3 regions of the Enterobacter sp. SA197 genome follow, and region 2 is predicted to be linked to each of the others. Evidence: predicted binding sites of a transcription regulator. Region 2 holds the regulator's gene; each other region holds the start of a gene.

Region 1 (7,750 bases), 1.9 Mb from region 2:
TAGCAACGTTCTGCAACGTCGGCTCCAGAGCAGTGCCGGCATTACCCGGTGCCACGAATACGGTATTAACGAGCGGCGATTGTGCCGCTTTCCATGCAAGGGCGTGTTCGCGCCCACCGTTACCAATCACTAATACTTTCATTGTCTGCTCCGTGGATTAATGGCGGAAGTGACGCATGTCGGTGAAGATCATTGCGATACCGTGTTCGTCGGCGGCGGCAATCACTTCTTCATCACGGATAGACCCGCCAGGCTGGATGACACAGGTGATGCCCACCGCCGCCGCCGCGTCAATGCCGTCACGGAACGGGAAGAACGCGTCGGAAGCCATTGCTGAGCCTTTTACTTCAAGCCCTTCGTCGCCGGCTTTAATCCCTGCGATTTTCGCGGAGTAAACGCGGCTCATCTGCCCTGCGCCTATGCCGATAGTCATGTTCTCTTTGGCGTACACAATGGCGTTGGATTTCACGAACTTCGCCACCTTCCAGCAGAACAGCGCATCGCGCAGCTCTTGTTCGGTCGGCTGGCGTTTACTGACCACGCGCAGTTCACCTTCGGTTACCATTCCAAGATCGCGGTCCTGAACCAGCAGGCCACCGTTAACGCGTTTGAAATCCAGACCCGGCACACGTGCAGACCATTCACCGCAGGTCAGGACGCGAACGTTCTGTTTAGCAGCAGTGATTTTCAGCGCTTCCTCTGTCGCAGAAGGGGCGATGATCACCTCTACAAACTGACGAGAGATAATGGCCTGTGCGGTATCCGCATCCAGCTCGCGGTTAAAAGCGATGATGCCGCCGAATGCCGAGGTGGGGTCGGTTTTGTACGCGCGATCGTAGGCATCCAGAATAGAGTTGCTTACCGCCACGCCGCACGGGTTCGCGTGCTTGACGATAACGCAGGCCGGCTCGCTGAACTCTTTCACACATTCCAGCGCCGCATCAGTATCCGCGATGTTGTTATAGGAGAGGGCTTTACCCTGCAGCTGCCGGGCTGTGGCTACCGAGGCTTCTTTCACCTCTTCTTCTATATAGAAGGCTGCCTGCTGGTGGCTGTTCTCGCCATAACGCATATCCTGCTTCTTAATGAAGTTCAGGTTCAGGGTACGCGGGAAGCGACCGGCGGCTTCTTTACTATCGCCGTGGTAAGCCGGCACCAGACTACCGAAGTAGTTGGCAATCATGCTGTCGTAGGCCGCAGTGTGTTCGAATGCTTTGATGGCGAGGTCGAAGCGGGTTTCCAGCGTCAAAGAGGCGTCGTTGGCATCCATCTCTTCAATAATGGCGTTGTAGTCGCTGCTCTTTACTACAATGGCGACATCTTTATGGTTCTTGGCCGCAGAGCGCACCATGGTCGGGCCGCCAATATCGATGTTTTCTACCGCATCTTCCAGCGAGCAGCCTTCGCGAGCAACGGTCTGTGCAAACGGATAGAGGTTAACGACAACCATATCAATGGGAGAGATGCTGTGTTCAGCCATGATGGCATCATCCTGGCCACGACGGCCGAGGATCCCGCCGTGTACTTTCGGATGCAGGGTCTTCACGCGTCCATCCATCATTTCCGGGAAACCGGTGTAATCGGAAACTTCGGTCACGGGTAAGCCTTTATCTGCCAGTAGGCGGGCAGTACCGCCTGTAGAAAGCAGTTCCACACCACGTGCGGAAAGCGCCTGAGCGAATTCAACGATGCCTGCTTTGTCAGAAACACTGAGCAGAGCGCGGCGGACTGGACGACGTTGTTGCATGGTAAATCCCCTGGATTTGACGATAACAGAGAGCGTTAGCTGAATTTTCATTTAAAAACTCAGCTAACGCCCCTTACGGGGCTGCTTTTTTGCGCGGGCATTGTAACGAAAACGTTTGCGCAACGCTCGCGAATTTTTATCTTTCGACCAGGAACGCATAATTTTGCCCTTCCTTTATAGGTTGGCGAGGCTAATTTCAGCAAGGTGCCGGAAAGGTTTGTGGATAACTCTGTGCGTAAAAGGGTATAAGGCGGGGTTTTGCTGGGGAATGCAGCAGTCAGTCATTTTTCTGCAATTTTTCTATTGCGGCTTCAGGAGAACTCCCTATAATGCGCCTCCATCGACACGGCAGATGTGAATCACTTCACACTAAACAGCCGGTTCGGTTGAAGAGAAAAATCCTGAAAATCAGGGTTGACTCTGAAAGAGGAAAGCGTAATATACGCCACCTCGCAACGGTGAGCGAAAGCCGCGTTGCACTGCTCTTTAACAATTTATCAGACAATCTGTGTGGGCACTCAAAGTGACATGGATTCTTGATGTCCTCGGACAAAAAATGAATACCAAGTCTCAAAGAGTGAACACGTAATTCATTACGAAGTTTAATTCTACGAGCATCAAACTTAAATTGAAGAGTTTGATCATGGCTCAGATTGAACGCTGGCGGCAGGCCTAACACATGCAAGTCGAACGGTAGCACAGAGAGCTTGCTCTCGGGTGACGAGTGGCGGACGGGTGAGTAATGTCTGGGAAACTGCCTGATGGAGGGGGATAACTACTGGAAACGGTAGCTAATACCGCATAATGTCGCAAGACCAAAGAGGGGGACCTTCGGGCCTCTTGCCATCAGATGTGCCCAGATGGGATTAGCTAGTAGGTGGGGTAATGGCTCACCTAGGCGACGATCCCTAGCTGGTCTGAGAGGATGACCAGCCACACTGGAACTGAGACACGGTCCAGACTCCTACGGGAGGCAGCAGTGGGGAATATTGCACAATGGGCGCAAGCCTGATGCAGCCATGCCGCGTGTATGAAGAAGGCCTTCGGGTTGTAAAGTACTTTCAGCGGGGAGGAAGGCGATACGGTTAATAACCGTGTCGATTGACGTTACCCGCAGAAGAAGCACCGGCTAACTCCGTGCCAGCAGCCGCGGTAATACGGAGGGTGCAAGCGTTAATCGGAATTACTGGGCGTAAAGCGCACGCAGGCGGTCTGTCAAGTCGGATGTGAAATCCCCGGGCTCAACCTGGGAACTGCATTCGAAACTGGCAGGCTTGAGTCTTGTAGAGGGGGGTAGAATTCCAGGTGTAGCGGTGAAATGCGTAGAGATCTGGAGGAATACCGGTGGCGAAGGCGGCCCCCTGGACAAAGACTGACGCTCAGGTGCGAAAGCGTGGGGAGCAAACAGGATTAGATACCCTGGTAGTCCACGCTGTAAACGATGTCGACTTGGAGGTTGTGCCCTTGAGGCGTGGCTTCCGGAGCTAACGCGTTAAGTCGACCGCCTGGGGAGTACGGCCGCAAGGTTAAAACTCAAATGAATTGACGGGGGCCCGCACAAGCGGTGGAGCATGTGGTTTAATTCGATGCAACGCGAAGAACCTTACCTACTCTTGACATCCAGAGAACTTGGCAGAGATGCCTTGGTGCCTTCGGGAACTCTGAGACAGGTGCTGCATGGCTGTCGTCAGCTCGTGTTGTGAAATGTTGGGTTAAGTCCCGCAACGAGCGCAACCCTTATCCTTTGTTGCCAGCGATTCGGTCGGGAACTCAAAGGAGACTGCCAGTGATAAACTGGAGGAAGGTGGGGATGACGTCAAGTCATCATGGCCCTTACGAGTAGGGCTACACACGTGCTACAATGGCATATACAAAGAGAAGCGACCTCGCGAGAGCAAGCGGACCTCATAAAGTATGTCGTAGTCCGGATCGGAGTCTGCAACTCGACTCCGTGAAGTCGGAATCGCTAGTAATCGTGGATCAGAATGCCACGGTGAATACGTTCCCGGGCCTTGTACACACCGCCCGTCACACCATGGGAGTGGGTTGCAAAAGAAGTAGGTAGCTTAACCTTCGGGAGGGCGCTTACCACTTTGTGATTCATGACTGGGGTGAAGTCGTAACAAGGTAACCGTAGGGGAACCTGCGGTTGGATCACCTCCTTACCTTAAAGAACCTGCCTTTGCAGTGCTCACACAGATTGTCTGATGAAAAGTAAATAGCAAGGCGTCTTGCGATTGAGACTTTGTGTCCCCTTCGTCTAGAGGCCCAGGACACCGCCCTTTCACGGCGGTAACAGGGGTTCGAATCCCCTAGGGGACGCCACTTGCTGGTATGTGAGTGAAAGTCACCTGCTGATATATCTCAAAACTCATCTTCGGGTGACGTTTGAGATATTTGCTCTTTAAAAATCTGGATCAAGCTGAAAATTGAAACAACACCCTGTTTCTTTTCTCCGTAATAAGAAAAGAAAAACAGGCGTGTTTGAGTCTCTCAAATTTTCACGACACTGAAGTGTTTTACGAAACAGCTTCGGGTTGTGAGGTTAAGCGACCAAGCGTACACGGTGGATGCCCTGGCAGTCAGAGGCGATGAAGGGCGTGCTAATCTGCGATAAGCGCCGGCGAGGTGATATGAACCCTTGACCCGGCGATACCCGAATGGGGAAACCCAGTGTGACTCGTCACACTATCATGTCATGAATACATAGTGGCATGAGGCGAACCGGGGGAACTGAAACATCTAAGTACCCCGAGGAAAAGAAATCAACCGAGATTCCCCCAGTAGCGGCGAGCGAACGGGGAAGAGCCCAGAGTCTGAATCAGCAAATGTGTTAGTGGAAGCGTCTGGAAAGTCGCACGGTACAGGGTGAAAGTCCCGTACACGAAAATGCATCTGTTGTGAACTCGAAGAGTAGGGCGGGACACGTGGTATCCTGTCTGAATATGGGGGGACCATCCTCCAAGGCTAAATACTCCTGACTGACCGATAGTGAACCAGTACCGTGAGGGAAAGGCGAAAAGAACCCCGGCGAGGGGAGTGAAAAAGAACCTGAAACCGTGTACGTACAAGCAGTGGGAGCACCTTCGTGGTGTGACTGCGTACCTTTTGTATAATGGGTCAGCGACTTATATTCTGTAGCAAGGTTAACCGTATAGGGGAGCCGCAGGGAAACCGAGTCTTAACTGGGCGTTAAGTTGCAGGGTATAGACCCGAAACCCGGTGATCTAGCCATGGGCAGGTTGAAGGTTGGGTAACACTAACTGGAGGACCGAACCGACTAATGTTGAAAAATTAGCGGATGACCTGTGGCTGGGGGTGAAAGGCCAATCAAACCGGGAGATAGCTGGTTCTCCCCGAAAGCTATTTAGGTAGCGCCTCGTGAACTCATCTCCGGGGGTAGAGCACTGTTTCGGCTAGGGGGCCATCCCGGCTTACCAACCCGATGCAAACTACGAATACCGGAGAATGTTATCACGGGAGACACACGGCGGGTGCTAACGTCCGTCGTGAAGAGGGAAACAACCCAGACCGCCAGCTAAGGTCCCAAAGTCATGGTTAAGTGGGAAACGATGTGGGAAGGCACAGACAGCCAGGATGTTGGCTTAGAAGCAGCCATCATTTAAAGAAAGCGTAATAGCTCACTGGTCGAGTCGGCCTGCGCGGAAGATGTAACGGGGCTAAACCATGCACCGAAGCTGCGGCAGCGACACTTATGTGTTGTTGGGTAGGGGAGCGTTCTGTAAGCCGTTGAAGGTGGCCTGTGAGGGCTGCTGGAGGTATCAGAAGTGCGAATGCTGACATAAGTAACGATAAAGCGGGTGAAAAGCCCGCTCGCCGGAAGACCAAGGGTTCCTGTCCAACGTTAATCGGGGCAGGGTGAGTCGACCCCTAAGGCGAGGCCGAAAGGCGTAGTCGATGGGAAACAGGTTAATATTCCTGTACTTGGTGTTACTGCGAAGGGGGGACGGAGAAGGCTATGTCGGCCGGGCGACGGTTGTCCCGGTTTAAGCATGTAGGCGGAGGTTCCAGGTAAATCCGGTACCTTTTAACGCTGAGGTGTGATGACGAGGCACTACGGTGCTGAAGTGACAAATGCCCTGCTTCCAGGAAAAGCCTCTAAGCATCAGGTAACACGAAATCGTACCCCAAACCGACACAGGTGGTCAGGTAGAGAATACCAAGGCGCTTGAGAGAACTCGGGTGAAGGAACTAGGCAAAATGGTGCCGTAACTTCGGGAGAAGGCACGCTGGTGCGTAGGTGAAGTGACTTGCTCACGGAGCTGAAACCAGTCGAAGATACCAGCTGGCTGCAACTGTTTATTAAAAACACAGCACTGTGCAAACACGAAAGTGGACGTATACGGTGTGACGCCTGCCCGGTGCCGGAAGGTTAATTGATGGGGTTATCCGTAAGGAGAAGCTCTTGATCGAAGCCCCGGTAAACGGCGGCCGTAACTATAACGGTCCTAAGGTAGCGAAATTCCTTGTCGGGTAAGTTCCGACCTGCACGAATGGCGTAATGATGGCCAGGCTGTCTCCACCCGAGACTCAGTGAAATTGAACTCGCTGTGAAGATGCAGTGTACCCGCGGCAAGACGGAAAGACCCCGTGAACCTTTACTATAGCTTGACACTGAACATTGAGCCTTGATGTGTAGGATAGGTGGGAGGCTTTGAAGCGTGGACGCCAGTCTGCGTGGAGCCAACCTTGAAATACCACCCTTTAATGTTTGATGTTCTAACGTGGACCCGTTATCCGGGTTGCGGACAGTGTCTGGTGGGTAGTTTGACTGGGGCGGTCTCCTCCTAAAGTGTAACGGAGGAGCACGAAGGTTAGCTAATCCTGGTCGGACATCAGGAGGTTAGTGCAATGGCATAAGCTAGCTTGACTGCGAGAGTGACGGCTCGAGCAGGTGCGAAAGCAGGTCATAGTGATCCGGTGGTTCTGAATGGAAGGGCCATCGCTCAACGGATAAAAGGTACTCCGGGGATAACAGGCTGATACCGCCCAAGAGTTCATATCGACGGCGGTGTTTGGCACCTCGATGTCGGCTCATCACATCCTGGGGCTGAAGTAGGTCCCAAGGGTACGGCTGTTCGCCGTTTAAAGTGGTACGCGAGCTGGGTTTAGAACGTCGTGAGACAGTTCGGTCCCTATCTGCCGTGGGCGCTGGAGAATTGAGGGGGGCTGCTCCTAGTACGAGAGGACCGGAGTGGACGCATCACTGGTGTTCGGGTTGTCATGCCAATGGCACTGCCCGGTAGCTAAATGCGGAAAAGATAAGTGCTGAAAGCATCTAAGCACGAAACTTGCCCCGAGATGAGTTCTCCCTGAGACTTTAAGTCTCCTGAAGGAACGTTGAAGACGACGACGTTGATAGGTCGGGTGTGTAAGCGCAGCGATGCGTTGAGCTAACCGATACTAATGAACCGTGAGGCTTAACCTTACAACGCCGAAGCTGTTTTGGCGTGAGAAACACGATTTTCAGCTGATTCCAGAATTAAGTGCGCAATAATTTACGCAGCAGCAAGGCGGCCAGCGAAGGAAAGGAAGGAGCATACTGAGGTATGTGACTGACTTTGCGAGCGCAGGCAACGCGGCTGATGCGATAAAAGATTGCGTACAGAGCACAAAGAATTTGCCTGGCGGCAGTAGCGCGGTGGTCCCACCTGACCCCATGCCGAACTCAGAAGTGAAACGCCGTAGCGCCGATGGTAGTGTGGGGTCTCCCCATGCGAGAGTAGGGAACTGCCAGGCATCAAACAAACAGAAAAGCCTCATGCGAAAGCATGGGGCTTTTTTGCTATTGTTATATCTCAAAACGTTGAACGTATTGCTAAAGGAATTGGCTATGACTGTTCTGTACGCTCAGATTTATAAAAACCGAATGGTGGTTCGTAACCTTAATACGCGCCAGCAGGTCACCGGTACCCACATATTCAGCAATCAACGCATCATTATTGCCGATTTCTTTGAAGCGGAAGGTTTCCTGGCCCATCT
Region 2 (7,750 bases):
CACGAATATCCGGATTCTGCAGGATATCCACGTAAGCAAAGCGTTCACCACAGGCGGAAAGCGCCTGAACAGCCTGTGCGGAGAAACCGCAGCTAGGCAGCTTCGGAGAACCTTTCATGTACAACAGAATGGGATTCTCACCAATTTGGGTCTGGATTTTTTCAAGGGTAGTGCTCATTGTCTTGCTTCCTTCAACTTCTCGGCAGATAACTGTCATTGTAACGGTTCGGACAAGCAACAGAAAATAACATTTTGTTCACCAGTCATTATTTTATCGTCTGATGGTAAAAGATGCAGGGTTAAGAGCATTTATCGCCTGTTTTAGCGCTGCATCAGTTTAACAATTGAGCGACATAGCAGCATAACTGGTGATTTTTTTTGCGCTTGCTAACGAAACAGAGTTTAGATGCAAAAACCCTATTAACTTTTGTGCTTTTTATAGATTAGAATCGACGCGGTTCTAAATCACACGCAAGCATGATTGCATGCCTGCACTTTTCAGGGGATTGCTCAGTGGCGCGAATTAACACAGCTTCAATCACGCTCTGTGCTTTGTTGTTCGCCACGCTCACGTTTACACCGCTTGCCACTGCTTCCGAGCAGACCCGAGGCTCGGCTGTACACAAAACACACGTGGTGAAAGCATCCGAACGTAAGAAAAATAGCCCGAAAGAAAAGACGACAAAGAAAAGCAGTGGCACGACTTCCAGGGTAACGGCAAAAGCCGAAAACAAAAAATCAGCAACAGCCAGGAAAACACCGTCGTCCGGCAAAAAGAACGTCAGCACTAAGACCAGCAAGAATACTTCCCGCCATAGTAAATCCAGCAAGGCTCCAGCCACCGTTGTCGCTATGACGGAAAAATGCACGAAGCGTAAAGGACACAAAGCGCAGTGCGTAAAAGTCAAAGGCAGTAAACCTCTCACCCTTTCAGAAGCACATAAAGTCCGTGTCCAGAAAGTTCAGAAAACAGCAATGTCAAAACTGATGAATCAGATTGGCAAGCCTTATCACTGGGGCGGCACCTCCCCGATGACCGGATTTGATTGCAGCGGGTTGGTTTATTACGCCTATAAAGATCTGGTTAAGTTCCGCATCCCTCGCACTGCCAATGAAATGTATCACCTGCGCGATGCTTCACCGGTTAACGTTGCAGAACTCGAAAGTGGCGACCTCGTATTTTTCCGCACCCAGGGCCGTGGTACGGCCGATCATGTTGGTGTTTACGTAGGTAACGGCAAGTTCATCCAGTCTCCACGCAGCGGTCAGGACATCCAGATAACCTCGCTCAGCGAGGATTACTGGCAACGCCATTACGTTGGCGCACGCCGCGTTGTCACACCCAAGACTATTCGCTAGCGCATCATCTGCGCGGTAAAGGTCTTTCCATCCATGACAAAAAAAGCAGGCGGACACTCCGCCTGCTTTTTTATTACTCCACAGCAACGCAGGTGCGACGCGGCGAATTCCTGCCTGATAACCACACCAGTAATAAGGCCAGACCCGCAATCACCGCGCCGGCCACTGGTACAAACGCATAACCTGCGCCCGCTGAAATAACCCCACCGCCAGCGGCCGCACCGAGTGCGTTACCTAAATTGAAGGCACCAATATTCACCGAGGATGAAAGGCCCGGCGCCTCATGGGCGACACGCATCACCCGCATTTGCAGCGGCGGCACAATCGCAAAGGTCGCCGCTCCCCACACGACCATACTGATAGCGGCACCAACTTCGCTGCGTGCCAGCCACGGAATGGCAACCATAATGGCGATAAGCAGCATCAGGAAGCCTTTCAGCGTACCGGTTACCGACCGGTCAGCCAGCCTGCCGCCGAGATAGTTGCCCAGCGAAAAGCCAATACCAATCAGCACCAGCATCGCGGTAATGAAGGCGGGCCCGGCGCCAGCAATACTGTGAAGCACCGGGGAGATGTAGGTATAGAGGGTGAACATTGCTCCCGCACCAAGCACGGTCGTAAGCAGTGCCGATACCACCTGCGGGCGCATCAGAACCGCCAGCTCTTTGCGCACGTCAGGTCGCTCACCGGCAGTGCCTTTTGGCAAAGAGAAATACAAACTGACCATGGCAACAATGCCAAGTCCCGCCGTGGCGAGGAATGACATACGCCAGCCAATGGTTTCACCAAGCCAGGTGGCCGCAGGGACACCGCCAATATTGGCAATGGTCAGTCCCATAAACATGGTGGCAACCGCGCTGGCCTGCTTCTCCTTTGCCACCACGCTCGCCGCCACCACCGACCCAAGCCCGAAAAAGGCGCCGTGGTTGAGGCTGGTAATAATTCGCGAGAGCATCAACGTGGTGTAATCGGGCGCAATGGCGGATAACACATTGCCCAGCGTGAAGATTGCCATCAGAAAGATTAACGCATTACGACGCGCGCGATGCGAAAGCAGCAGCGTCATTAGCGGCGCCCCCACCATTACCCCTATTGCATAGGCGCTTATCAGCATCCCTGCCGCTGGAATCGACACATCGACACCACGGGCAATGACGGGCAGAAGTCCCATCGGGGAGAATTCCGTCGTACCGATGCCGAAAGCGCCAATCGCCAGGGCAAGCAGTGGATAATTAATTTTCATGTTTTATACGCTCCGGAAATGCCGTGTCGTCGGGCGACACCGTCACAGAAGGCAAAAGTATGACATTAATCACAAAAAACAGCAGTCAATGAATCGCGAAAAGAGAATTGCTGGGGAGGGAATAATCGAAGGGGAAACAGCGAGGGAGCTCGCGCTCCCTCGGGGTAAATCAGTTCAGAGCGGCAGTCATTGCGCCTGCAACAATCAGAGCAAGGACAACAACGGTAGTCATTAAAGAAAACTTCAGGTCGGTACTCATCAATTTTTCTCCTTTTTTAAATCCCCACAAAAAGTGAGATAGCGCATTTTTGCATAAATAAACGTAAAAATCTTGCAGGAATTAGATTGATATACGTTTTACCTCTTCCCCTTTTGTTCAAGATAAGACAAAATTCGACGCTAAATTTATTAGCGTACCGGCCATTGACTCCCCTCCTGACGTTCAGTGTCTTTTTCCCGGCGTAAGTTTCCCCTCGCGCGGCGAAAGGGTGAAGGCAGGCAAACGTTTACCTTATGTATTTTCAGGAGCTTATGATATGGCATGGAGTGACATCTGATGGCAACGATTAAAGACGTAGCGAAGCGAGCAAACGTTTCCACCACAACCGTATCACATGTAATTAACAAGACGCGTTTCGTGGCTGAAGAGACACGAAATGCCGTGTGGGCTGCAATTAAAGAGCTTCACTACTCGCCGAGTGCCGTCGCCCGTAGCCTGAAAGTGAATCACACCAAATCCATTGGTCTGCTGGCGACCAGCAGTGAAGCGGCCTATTTTGCCGAGATTATTGAAGCCGTTGAGAAAAATTGCTTCCAGAAAGGGTATACCCTTATCCTCGGCAATGCGTGGAATAACTTTGAAAAGCAAGGGGCTTACCTGTCGATGATGGCGCAAAAGCGTGTCGACGGTTTGCTGGTCATGTGTTCTGAATACCCGGAATCCCTGCTTACGATGCTCGGCGAATATCGTCACATCCCAATGGTGGTGATGGACTGGGGTGAAGCAAAAGCCGACTTCACGGATACCGTTATCGATAACGCGTTCGAAGGCGGCTACATGGCCGGTCGTTATCTGGTTGAACGTGGTCATCGTGATATTGGCGTCATCCCAGGGCCACTTGAGCGCAATACGGGCGCGGGCCGCCTGGCGGGTTTCATGAAGGCAATGGAAGAAGCGCACATCAGCGTACCGGAACACTGGATTGTCCAGGGTGATTTTGAACCGGAATCGGGCTATCGCGCCATGCAGCAAATCCTCACCCAGTCTTCACGCCCTACGGCGGTATTCTGCGGCGGTGACATTATGGCGATGGGGGCACTCTGCGCGGCGGATGAAATGGGGCTGCGGGTGCCGCAGGATATTTCGGTGATCGGTTATGATAATGTGCGTAACTCACGGTATTTTACCCCCTCGCTCACCACTATCCATCAGCCGAAGGATTCGCTCGGAGAGACCGCATTCAATATGCTGCTCGATCGTATTGTGAATAAACGCGAAGTTTCTCAGTCCATTGAAGTTCACCCGCGTCTGATAGAACGTCGTTCGGTCGCTGACGGTCCGTTCCGCGACTACCGCCGTTAATCCCCTCCGTGGGGGCCGGTTAATCCTGCTCCCACAGCCATTCCCGGTTTAGCGTTTCACTGTCTCCCAGGTAATTCAGCAGCCAGTCCAGTGCCGGCGAGGCATCGTTTTGCTGCCAGGTCAGGCAGCAGGCAGCATCGGGGAATGGATTTTCGAGCGTAAGCGCCACCCACTCTCCTTTATCGAGCCACGGGCGCGCAAAATGCGCTGGCACCATGCCAACACACAGACCGGCGGAAAGACACGCCGCAGAAGACTCCCAGTCCGGCGCCACCACCCGTTTCTGGTTGTCCAGAAGCCAGGTTATGCGCTTGGGCAGGGAACGGGACGTGTCTTCACGCACCAGGGAAGGCCAGTTGCGCAATGTCTCGTCACTCAGCGGTGCGGCCATCTGCACCAGGGGATGGTGGCTTGCCACCACACACTTCCAGCTCAGCATGCCCATATCACGAAACGCGTAACGCCCTCCGACCGGGATCGCCTGGGTCGCGCCGATCGCCAGTTCCACCCTCCCGTCTGCCAGGGCATCCCAGACCCCATTAAAGACCTCCTGAAAGACGATCAGCTCAACATCGCAAAAATGGCGGTAGAAGTCGACTATCATCTGGCGGGTCCGCTCCGGCTTAACGATATTATCCACCGCAATAGCCAGCTGCCCGCGCCAGCCGTTGGCAATTTGCTGACACTGTTGTCGGGTGATCTGCATTTTTTTGATAACAGAACGCCCTTCTTTGAGAAATAACGCGCCAGCGGGGGTTAATTCGACATCCCGATGACGACGCTGAAACAGCTCAACGGCGAGCCATTCCTCCAGCTGACGTACGGTATAGCTCACCGCCGACGGTACCCGATGCAGTTCCTGCGCTGCACCACTAAAACTGCCATTACGTGCCACCGCATCAACGACTTCAAGTGAATATTCTGACCACATAGTCTGCCTGCAAAAAATTTGAAACCAGTGCGCAAATATTAGCGTTTCACAAGCTGACTTTCACTCCCTAGACTCTGTTTCCCTGTTTACCTGCATAAAAAGAGATAGTGCCATGCAACCAGGAAAAGGATTTTTAGTCTGGCTGGCGGGATTAAGCGTACTGGGCTTTCTTGCTACAGACATGTACCTCCCTGCTTTCGCTGATATTCAGCAAGATTTAAACACGTCGGCAGCAGTGGTCAGCGCGACGCTGAGCCTGTTCCTTGCAGGCTTTGCCGTGGCTCAGCTTGTCTGGGGGCCGTTATCCGATCGCTACGGGCGCAAACCCATTCTGCTCAGTGGCCTTACCATTTTTGCCTTTGGCTGTCTGGGCATGATCTGGGTTGAGGATGCCCGCTGGCTGCTGGCACTGCGTTTCATACAGGCCATCGGCGTCTGTGCTGCTGCAGTGACCTGGCAAGCGCTGGTGACCGACCACTATCCGGCGCAGCGCACTAACCGCATTTTTGCGACCATTATGCCCCTGGTTGGGTTATCTCCCGCCCTGGCCCCCCTGGTAGGAAGCTGGATCCTTGCACATTTTTCCTGGCAGGCAATTTTTGCTACCCTCTTCGCCATTACTGTTTTGCTGATGCTGCCTGCGCTGCGTCTGCGTTCCGTTACGCAGAAGGTAGCCGTGGATGCCAGTCCCGTCACCTTCGTCACACTGCTGCGTGACAAAGCATACCGTGGCAATGTGCTTATTTATGCGGCCTGCTCCGCCAGCTTTTTTGCATGGCTGACAGGTTCACCTTTTATCCTTCACGAAATGGGTTACGGTCCTGCCATTATTGGCCTGAGCTATGTCCCGCAAACCATCGCCTTTCTGGTTGGCGGATACAGTTGCCGCTGGGCGCTGCAAAAATGGTCGGGCGCGCGTCTGCTGCCGTGGTTGCTCTGGGTCTTTGCCTTCAGTGTGACGGCGACCTGGGCTGTTGGCTTGTTCCCTGAAGCGTCACTTACTGCGTTGTTGGTCCCCTTCTGTCTGATGGCCGTCGCGAACGGAGCGATTTACCCCATCGTTGTGGCACAGGCGTTGCGCCCTTTCCCGCACGCCACGGGGCGCGCCGCCGCGCTGCAAAATACGCTCCAGCTGGGATTGTGTTTTGTTGCAAGTCTGGTGGTGTCGGCACTTATTGCGTTTCCGCTTCTGGCGACCACCAGCGTGATGTTAGCCACGGTTTTACTGGCGGCGCTGGGGTTTGTCATGCAACGTCAGGCTGGGGCGCAACGTCATCATACTGACGGTCTGAAAACCTCAACGCAGGCCTGATAACTGCCGCGACTATGTGAAAACTATGTGATTAGTTTGCTAAGGATTTTTGGTTGAATCAGCCGATGTTGAGGCCTATACTCATTTTCGGCTGTACTAAAATAAAATTATGCAAGCGTTAACGGGAGCCGGATTGCTCCCGTTTCACCATGGATGGCCTTTCTGGCAAGGGTTATCTCCCTTCCTCTGTTCTACGTCGGATTTCAGCCTCACGGTTTAACCGTGATATTTCTCATACCCCATAAGCGGCAACGCTTCTGGCGGAATTCACTTGCAGGTGATGGAGAAGTTATGAGTTCATCGTGTATAGAAGAAATTGGCGTACGGGATGATAACTGGTTCCGTATAGCAAGCGAGCTATTGAGTCGTGCTGGTGTTCAGGTTAACGGCTCAGCGGCATCAGATATCCAGGTCAAGCATCCGGATTTTTTTAAACGTGTGTTACAGGAGGGGTCGCTTGGGCTTGGGGAAAGTTATATGGACGGCTGGTGGGAGTGTGACCGGCTGGACACTTTTTTCACCAAAGTACTGCGTGCCGGGCTTGAAAATCAACTACCGCACCATCTGAAAGATACGTTACGTATTGCCGGGGCAAGATTATTTAATCTGCAAACCAAAAAACGGGCATGGATTGTAGGTAAAGAGCATTACGATCTGGGTAACGATCTTTTTACCCGCATGCTGGACCCGCAGATGCAATACTCTTGCGCCTACTGGAAAGATGCCACCTCTCTTGAGGAGGCGCAAATCGCCAAACTGACCCTGATTTGTGAAAAACTCGCGCTTGCGCCCGGCATGCGTGTACTGGATATCGGTTGTGGCTGGGGTGGACTGGCGCAATTTATGGCACAGCGGTACGGCGTAAGCGTGGTGGGCGTAACCATTTCAGCAGAACAGCAGAAAATGGCGCAGGCGCGCTGTGCAGGACTTGATGTGGATATCCGCCTTCAGGATTATCGTGATCTTAATGAACAGTTTGATCGCATCGTCTCCGTGGGCATGTTTGAACATGTTGGCCCTAAAAACTACGCCACCTTTTTTGCCGTGGTGGACAGTAATCTTAAGCCCGATGGTTTATTTCTTCTGCATACCATCGGCTCGAAAAAAACCGACCTTAGTGTTGACCCCTGGATAGACCGGTATATTTTTCCCAACGGCTGCCTGCCGTCAGTACGTCAAATTGCCACGGCCAGTGAGTCACATTTTATTATGGAAGACTGGCACAATTTTGGCGCGGATTACGATAAGACCCTGATGGCGTGGTATGAGCGCTTCCTGAATAGCTGGCCTGAAATAGCAGATAACTACTCTGAACGCTTTAAA
Region 3 (7,750 bases), 1.0 Mb from region 2:
TAACCCTGAAGATGGCAGCAACTGGGAGTTATTGTGCCTGTTCTGTCACGATCATGAACATGCTAAATATACCGAGGCAGACCAGTATGGTTCGACAGTGATTGCAGGAGAGGATGCGCAGAAGGATGTCGGCGAAGCGACTTATAACCCTTTTGCAGATCTGAAAGCGATGCTTAACAAGAAAAAATAATCCCGCTACCGGCCTTACATCAGCCTCAGGAGTGTGACATAACCTGAGGCATCAAAAAAAAGCACCGACGAGAGCCTCGTGCGGTGCTTTTTTATTGCCATCCTGGATCGCCAGGGCGTGATGATGATCTGTCTTAGAAGTTGTAACCGACCACCAGGTAGCCACCCCAACCGGTAGAGCGTACGCTGAAATCGCCGTTACCGAAGTTCAGACTTGCATCGTCGTTCCACTGACCGCCGTTGTGCCAGTAACGAGCCACTACGGAGTAATGCCAGTGATCGTAGCCCAGAGAGAGGATGTGGCTGGAGGCAATAGAATCATTGGTACGGGCACGTTTGTTGTTCAGATCGTGGAAATCTTTATCGCCCAGCTCAGAACCCCAGTCGAAGTTAGTAAAACCGATGTAGCTTAACTGACCGCCCCACAGGGAGGTGATCGGAACGAAGTATTTCACTTTGAAACGGTAGCCGTCCCACTCGTTTTCGTTCGCCGCTTTGTAGTTCTGCCACTGGTATTTCGCGTAGACGTTCAGGGAAAGGCTCATCGGCAGGCCAGTGTCGATGTCGGTACCCAGACCCATGTACCAGGTGCTCTGACGACCGGATTCGTTACGACCCATATCGTAGATATAGTTGTTGGCAAAATACCACTCTTTGAACGGGCCGAAGCTCAGATCGGTACCGGTCAGCTTATCAATAGAGAAGCGCGGCTCAATTTCCATGAACAGCGGAGAGCCGTGGTTCCAGATACCTCTTGCATCAGTGTTACCGCCGAAAAACACCGGGGCGTCCAGGTAGCCATAGAAATCAAACCACTCTTTCTTGGCAAAGGCTTCATATTCCAGGTAGGTATCGTTGTGGATCTGCGGTCCGAAGCGGGTGTGATAGCTGCCGACAACGTTAACGCTCTGATGCCACCAGTCTGAGACATATTCAGGTTTGTCGGTTTCTGCCGCGTTCACGGTAAAAGACGTCGAGATCGCCAGCGCAGCGCCAGCTGCAAGTAATGTATTTTTCATAATTATGCCACTAATAAAAGATCCCTTACGGGAATGAAAGAATGCACGCATTGCGTTTCTAAATGTTTCATATTTCTGCGAGGCTATTATAAGTATCCTTGTTCACAAAAATATGTGTTGTTTCACATAACTGACACATACGTAATCGATTGCGTTCACGTTTGCGTCCAATAAACAGCGGGGATTATAATGATGAACCTCAGTGTTGCCAATAAATGAAAGCCGCCTGATATCACCCAGACGGCGTAAAAGAGATGACAACGTATGAAAAAGGGCGACAGCGCCCCAAAATTACTCAGGCGTGGCGGGCTGAATATCGTGAATGCGAACAAAGCCCAGTTGTTCAGGGGTAAGGCCATCAAGCTGGAGTGTAACCTCAACGTCGCTTGGGGCGAGGGTACTGGCAGGGGCGCTCATCAACTGGTTACGGACGTTCACCTCCTGATAATGTTCAGTGGTGCCCTGAATCTGACCCCATTCCACGGTGCCGTTGAAGGCCGGTAAAGGGTCGTTTGACTCACCCTGAATACGCAGCGTGACGCGTGTGCCATCTGCATCAGGAGCAATATTTTTCAGTGACATACGTAGCATTCCTACCTGGCTGTTCAGCCTGGCGGGAGTATTAGCCCCGGGCAGCAGGTACACGCCGCTGCTGGATTTCGCATTGAGGGCATTTTGCTGCGTTATCTTCACGGTCTCCTGATTCAGCTTGCTCATCTCTTTATTCAGCGTGCTCACGCTCTGATGCAGTTGTCGCACTTCACTTTGCTGTGCGCAGGCGCTGAGGGCAAAAACGCTTCCCAGCAACAGGGATCTTAGGTAACGTCTTGTCATTGTGTCTGTTTCCTTGAAAATGAAGATATTCTTAATGGTAGCCAGCAACCACTGCGTTGCCATCTATCCATTGTCTCAAAATCGGTCCGTCTTTGTTGTCACGCCAGTTCAGGGTAAAATAGATTTTAATTAACTCACACGTCAGGACGTCGTATGCATTGCCCATTCTGTTTCGCCGTGGATACCAAAGTAATCGATTCTCGCCTTGTGGGGGAGGGCTCCTCTGTTCGCCGCCGTCGTCAGTGTCTGGTATGCAACGAACGTTTCACAACCTTTGAAGTTGCTGAACTGGTGATGCCGCGTGTCGTCAAAAGCAATGACGTGCGTGAACCCTTCAATGAGGACAAATTGCGCGGGGGCATATTAAAAGCGCTCGAAAAGCGTCCGGTGAGCGCGGATGACGTTGAAATGGCATTGAATCATATCAAGTCACAATTACGGGCGACCGGCGAACGTGAGATTGCCAGTAAAATGATTGGTAATCTGGTGATGGAACAGCTTAAAAAACTCGATAAGGTCGCTTATATCCGTTTTGCTTCGGTATACCGCAGCTTTGAAGACATCCGCGAATTTGGCGAAGAGATCGCTCGCCTACAGGACTGATCATGCAGGACGACATCTACATGGCACGTGCGCTGAAGCTGGCGCAACGCGGTCGTTTTACCACGCATCCGAATCCAAATGTCGGGTGCGTTATCGTTAAAGACGGCGAAGTGGTTGGCGAAGGTTTCCACTATCGTGCCGGAGAGCCCCACGCCGAAGTACATGCGCTGCGCATGGCGGGTGGCAATGCAAAAGGGGCTACTGCGTATGTCACTCTGGAGCCATGCAGCCATCATGGACGCACCCCACCGTGCTGTGAGGCGCTGATCGGCGCCGGGGTAACGCGTGTCGTGGCTGCGATGCAGGATCCTAACCCGCAGGTGCAGGGGCGCGGCCTCTATCGCCTGCAGCAGGCAGGCATAGAAGTGAGCCATAGCCTGATGCTGCCAGAAGCGGAAGCCCTGAATAAAGGTTTTCTTAAACGTATGCGCACGGGGTTTCCCTACGTACAGCTTAAGCTGGGTGCCTCACTGGACGGCCGAACCGCGATGGCCAGTGGCGAAAGTCAGTGGATAACCTCGCCACAGGCGCGCCGGGATGTGCAGCGTCTTCGTGCGCAGAGCCATGCGATCCTCACCAGCAGCGAAACGGTGCTGGCAGATAACCCAAAACTGACGGTACGTTGGGATGAGCTCGGTGCCGACATTCAGGCGCATTATCCGCTGGAAAACCTGCGCCAGCCGCTGCGCGTCGTGGTGGACAGCAAAAACCGCGTGACCCCTGAGCACGCGCTGGTGCATGAAGCGGGTGAGACCTGGTTTGCACGCACGACGCCTGACAGCCGTTCATGGCCAGCCTCAGTTCGCGACCTCCCGGTGCCGGACTATAACGGCCATGTCGATCTGGTTTCGTTGATGATGCTGCTCGGCAAACAGCAAATAAACAGTATCTGGGTCGAGGCGGGAGCTCATCTGGCCGGCGCGCTGTTACAGGCGGGTCTGGTGGATGAACTTATTGTTTATCTTGCGCCAAAACTGCTGGGCACGGATGCCAGAGGGCTTTGCGCTCTGCCGGGTCTTCAGGCACTTGCCGATGCCCCCGCTTTCAAATTCAATGAGATTCGTCAGGTCGGCCCCGATCTCTGCCTGCATCTCACGCACGCGTAGCGGCGCCTGTAAAAGGGAAGCAGCGCGTCAAATATTATGATAAAATCCGCCCCCCTGCGGGGTCTGAACTGAACCTGTAAAGGAAGAGTATGAACATTATTGAAGCTAACGTTGCTACCCCGGACGCTCGCGTCGCCATCACCATCGCGCGTTTCAACAACTTTATCAATGACAGCCTGCTGGAAGGTGCGATTGACGCCCTGAAACGTATCGGCCAGGTTAACGATGACAATATTACCGTTGTTTGGGTTCCAGGTGCTTATGAGCTGCCGCTGGCGGCAGGCGCACTGGCTAAGACCGGTAAATATGACGCGGTGATTGCGCTGGGTACGGTAATTCGTGGCGGTACGGCTCACTTTGAATATGTGGCTGGTGGCGCAAGCAATGGCCTGTTGCACGTTGCACAGGACAGCGAAATCCCGGTCGCTTTTGGTGTACTGACCACTGAAAGCATTGAACAAGCTATCGAACGTGCTGGCACCAAAGCCGGTAACAAAGGTGCGGAAGCTGCATTGACCGCGCTTGAAATGATTAATGTATTGAAAGCCATTAAGGCCTGATTTTTTGTAAGGGGAAATCCGTGAAACCTGCTGCTCGTCGCCGCGCCCGTGAGTGTGCTGTCCAGGCACTCTACTCCTGGCAGTTGTCCCATAACGACGTCGCTGATGTCGAATACCAGTTCCTGGCGGAACAGGACGTTAAAGATGTTGACGTCGCGTACTTCCGTGAACTGTTAAGCGGGGTGGCGACTAACAGCGCGTATCTCGACGGCCTGATGAAGCCGTATCTGTCCCGCCTGCTCGAAGAGCTGGGCCAGGTTGAGAAAGCGGTACTGCGTATTGCGCTGTTCGAACTGTCCAAACGTTCAGACGTGCCGTACAAAGTGGCCATTAACGAAGCTATCGAACTGGCGAAAACGTTCGGCGCTGAAGATAGCCATAAGTTCGTTAACGGTGTGCTTGATAAAGCCGCCCCTGTGATTCGTCCTAACAAAAAATGATCCTCAAGCCGGAGTGGAGTGCGATGTCAAACCGCACGCTGCCCGGCTTTTTCTTTTCTACGCTGAGGCATAACGTATGGCATGCGGCGAATTTTCCCTGATTGCCCGTTATTTTGATCGTGTCAAAAATGCACGTCGCGATGTTGAAACCGGCATTGGCGATGATTGTGCACTGCTCAATGTTCCTGAGAAACAGACGCTGGCAATCAGCACTGATACCCTGGTATCAGGCATCCATTTTCTTCCTGATATCGACCCTGCCGATCTGGCCTATAAGGCGCTGGCGGTAAACGTAAGCGATTTGGCTGCGATGGGCGCGGATCCGGCATGGCTCACGCTGGCATTGACGCTTCCGGATGTTGATGAAGCCTGGCTTAAAGCCTTTAGCGACAGCCTGTTTGAACAACTCAATTATTACGATATGCAGCTTATTGGCGGCGACACCACCCGTGGCCCGCTCTCAATGACGCTGGGTATTCACGGCTATGTGCCGGTTGGCCGAGCGCTCAAGCGCACCGGTGCAAAGCCGGGTGACTGGATTTACGTGACCGGTACGCCAGGAGACAGCGCCGCCGGGCTGGCTATTTTGCAGGATCGTTTGCAGGTGAAGGATGCCACGGATGCCCGTTATCTGCTGCAACGCCACCTGCGCCCCATGCCGCGTGTGCTGCACGGTCAGGCGCTGCGTGGTCTGGCGACCTCCGCAATTGATCTTTCTGACGGACTGATTTCCGATCTCGGGCATATCCTCACCGCAAGCGAATGCGGCGCGCGTATTGATCTGGACGCACTACCTTATTCAGAAGCGATGAAGCGACATGTGGATGCGGAGCAGGCGCTGCGCTGGGCGCTGTCGGGTGGTGAAGATTACGAACTGTGCTTTACCGTACCGGAGCTTAACCGTGGTGCGCTTGAGGTCGCGGTCGGCCATCTTGGCGCACCGGTGACCTGCATCGGCCAGATGAGTGCGGATGTAGACGGTATACATTTTACTCGTGACGATAAAACCGTGACGCTTGACTGGAAGGGATACGATCACTTTGCCGCTCTTTAAGAAAGACATTGCCAAAAGCCGTCTCAAAATGAGTAACCCGTGGCACCTGCTGGCCACAGGATTTGGTAGCGGGCTGAGCCCTGTCATACCCGGGACGATGGGGTCGCTTGCGGCGATCCCCTTCTGGTACCTGATGACACTGCTCCCCTGGCAGCTCTATTCCTTACTGGTTATGTTGGGAATCAGCCTCGGGGTTTACCTCTGTCATCAAACCGCGAAGGACATGGGTGTTCACGACCACGGCAGTATCGTCTGGGATGAGTTTATCGGTATGTGGATAACCCTGATGGCGTTACCGACCAACGACTGGCAGTGGGTTGCTGCGGGATTTGTCATTTTCCGCATTCTTGATATGTGGAAGCCGTGGCCGATTCGCTGGTTTGACAGAAACGTGCATGGTGGGATGGGTATCATGGTTGATGATATTGTCGCCGGGATTATCTCCGCAGGTATTTTGTATGCGGTAGGACATCACTGGCCGCTGGGGCTCATTTAACCCGTTTCCCTCTCCCGCCGGGCTGAAGAATTCCCAGTAATATGACGTTTTGCAGCGATATCACAGTCCCATGAGAATAAAACCGTCACCGCGATGACAGGGTCCGGCTGAAAATCGATGAGGCGTTGACGGCTGACCGGGGCCGCCCGCAGGGAAGCGGGCGGAGGGGATAGCCTGCAGGGAGGCAGGCTGGTCCCCGACCCGATAGTCAGACGACATAAGACGACAAAATTGCCGGGAGCGATTTTGAATAGCGCCTGCGCTAGCCCTGAAAGGGTGAGCCCCAGGGATGGGGCGAATAATGCCGCGAAGCGGCGATTTTCCTTGCCGGGAGCCCGGGTCGCCAGGGTGGTGGCGGTGAACCACCCTGGCACGTTCACGGGTTCTGTCGCTACAGACATGCAAGGAACATAAGGTGAACGGAATGACCACAAGAGCCGCATGTTCCCCTCACCCTGGCCCTCTCCCCAAAGGGGCGAGGGGACTTTCCGTGCTCGTATTATTTTGTGGGGATCTCTCAGCCCTGAGGGAGAGGGAAACAGTGCCTGTCAGGACTATTTAAACCCGACCACCGGATGCTGCTTATACGGGGTTTCCATCTCGGCAATCTGTTCTGGTTTCAGCGTCAAATCGACTGCCTGCAGTAACTCCTCAAGCTGTTCTTCGCGCGACGCACCAATGATGGGGGCGGCGACACCCGGCTTGCTTAACAGCCATGCCAGCGCGACCTGAGCGCGTGTCGCGCCGGTTTCATCAGCAATGGACTCCAGACGTTCGGCGATTTGCGCGTCGTTTTCATCGTGTTCGTTATAGAGATTTCTGCCGACTTCGTCCGAGACAAGACGGGCGGTGGTTTCACCCCACGGGCGGGTCAGGCGGCCTCGCGCCAGCGGGCTCCACGGGATAACGGCAATGCCTTCCTGATAACAGAGCGGCAGCATGTCCCGCTCTTCTTCACGATAAATCAAATTGTAATGATTCTGCATGGTGACAAACTGCGCCCAGCCGTGCTGTTTCTGCAACTCCAGCGCCTGAGCAAACTGGCTGGCATGCATTGAGGATGCGCCGATATAACGTGCTTTCCCGGATTTAACCACCTCATTGAGCGCGTCCAGCGTCTCTTCAATCGGCGTATTGTAGTCCCAGCGGTGGATTTGCAGTAAATCAACGTAATCCATACCCAGACGGGTGAGGCTGTCGTCAATGGAGCGCAGGATCTGGGCGCGGGAAAGCCCCTCGGTCAGGGTACCGGACGGGTAATAGACTTTAGTGGCGACGACCACCTCATCCCGGCGGGCGAAATCACGCAATGCGCGGCCGACAATCTCTTCACTGCTGCCGTCGGAGTAGCTGTTCGCCGTATCAAAAAAGTTGATGCCGCCGTTTAAAGCATGCTGAATAAGCAGACGGCTGCTCTCTTCCGGTAGCGTCCAGGCGTGATTTCCCCGG

The links. The regulator PurR, encoded in region 2, represses purine synthesis genes. The targets are predictions, from matches to a motif close to CANGCAAACGTTTGCNTG.
Region 1: purH (bifunctional phosphoribosylaminoimidazolecarboxamide formyltransferase/IMP cyclohydrolase) is a predicted target of PurR. The motif match lies at 1,852-1,869, and genes of this name have one in related genera.
Region 3: M1D91_RS05095 (nucleoside-specific channel-forming protein Tsx) is a predicted target of PurR. The motif match lies at 1,347-1,364, and genes of this name have one in related genera.

What each region holds. Positions count from the first base shown of each region.
Region 1 is NZ_CP096393.1:291,925-299,674, forward strand. It holds gene purD (phosphoribosylamine--glycine ligase) at 1-142, opposite strand, end outside; gene purH (bifunctional phosphoribosylaminoimidazolecarboxamide formyltransferase/IMP cyclohydrolase) at 158-1,747, opposite strand; rRNA gene M1D91_RS01405 (16S ribosomal RNA) at 2,373-3,912, shown strand; tRNA gene M1D91_RS01410 (tRNA-Glu) at 3,997-4,072, shown strand; rRNA gene M1D91_RS01415 (23S ribosomal RNA) at 4,291-7,196, shown strand; rRNA gene rrf (5S ribosomal RNA) at 7,392-7,507, shown strand; gene M1D91_RS01425 (YjaA family stress response protein) at 7,602-7,750, shown strand, end outside.
Region 2 is NZ_CP096393.1:2,150,191-2,157,940, reverse strand. It holds gene grxD (monothiol glutaredoxin 4) at 1-178, opposite strand, end outside; gene M1D91_RS09975 (C40 family peptidase) at 514-1,359, shown strand; gene M1D91_RS09970 (MFS transporter) at 1,433-2,602, opposite strand; gene cydH (cytochrome bd-I oxidase subunit CydH) at 2,772-2,861, opposite strand; gene purR (HTH-type transcriptional repressor PurR) at 3,159-4,184, shown strand; gene punR (DNA-binding transcriptional activator PunR) at 4,204-5,115, opposite strand; gene punC (purine nucleoside transporter PunC) at 5,228-6,427, shown strand; gene cfa (cyclopropane fatty acyl phospholipid synthase) at 6,719-7,750, shown strand, end outside.
Region 3 is NZ_CP096393.1:1,131,323-1,139,072, forward strand. It holds gene yajD (HNH nuclease YajD) at 1-190, shown strand, start outside; gene M1D91_RS05095 (nucleoside-specific channel-forming protein Tsx) at 324-1,208, opposite strand; gene M1D91_RS05100 (SadB/YajI family lipoprotein) at 1,500-2,042, opposite strand; gene nrdR (transcriptional regulator NrdR) at 2,196-2,645, shown strand; gene ribD (bifunctional diaminohydroxyphosphoribosylaminopyrimidine deaminase/5-amino-6-(5-phosphoribosylamino)uracil reductase RibD) at 2,648-3,751, shown strand; gene ribH (6,7-dimethyl-8-ribityllumazine synthase) at 3,841-4,311, shown strand; gene nusB (transcription antitermination factor NusB) at 4,332-4,751, shown strand; gene thiL (thiamine-phosphate kinase) at 4,828-5,805, shown strand; gene pgpA (phosphatidylglycerophosphatase A) at 5,834-6,301, shown strand; gene M1D91_RS05135 (aldo/keto reductase) at 6,856-7,750, opposite strand, start outside.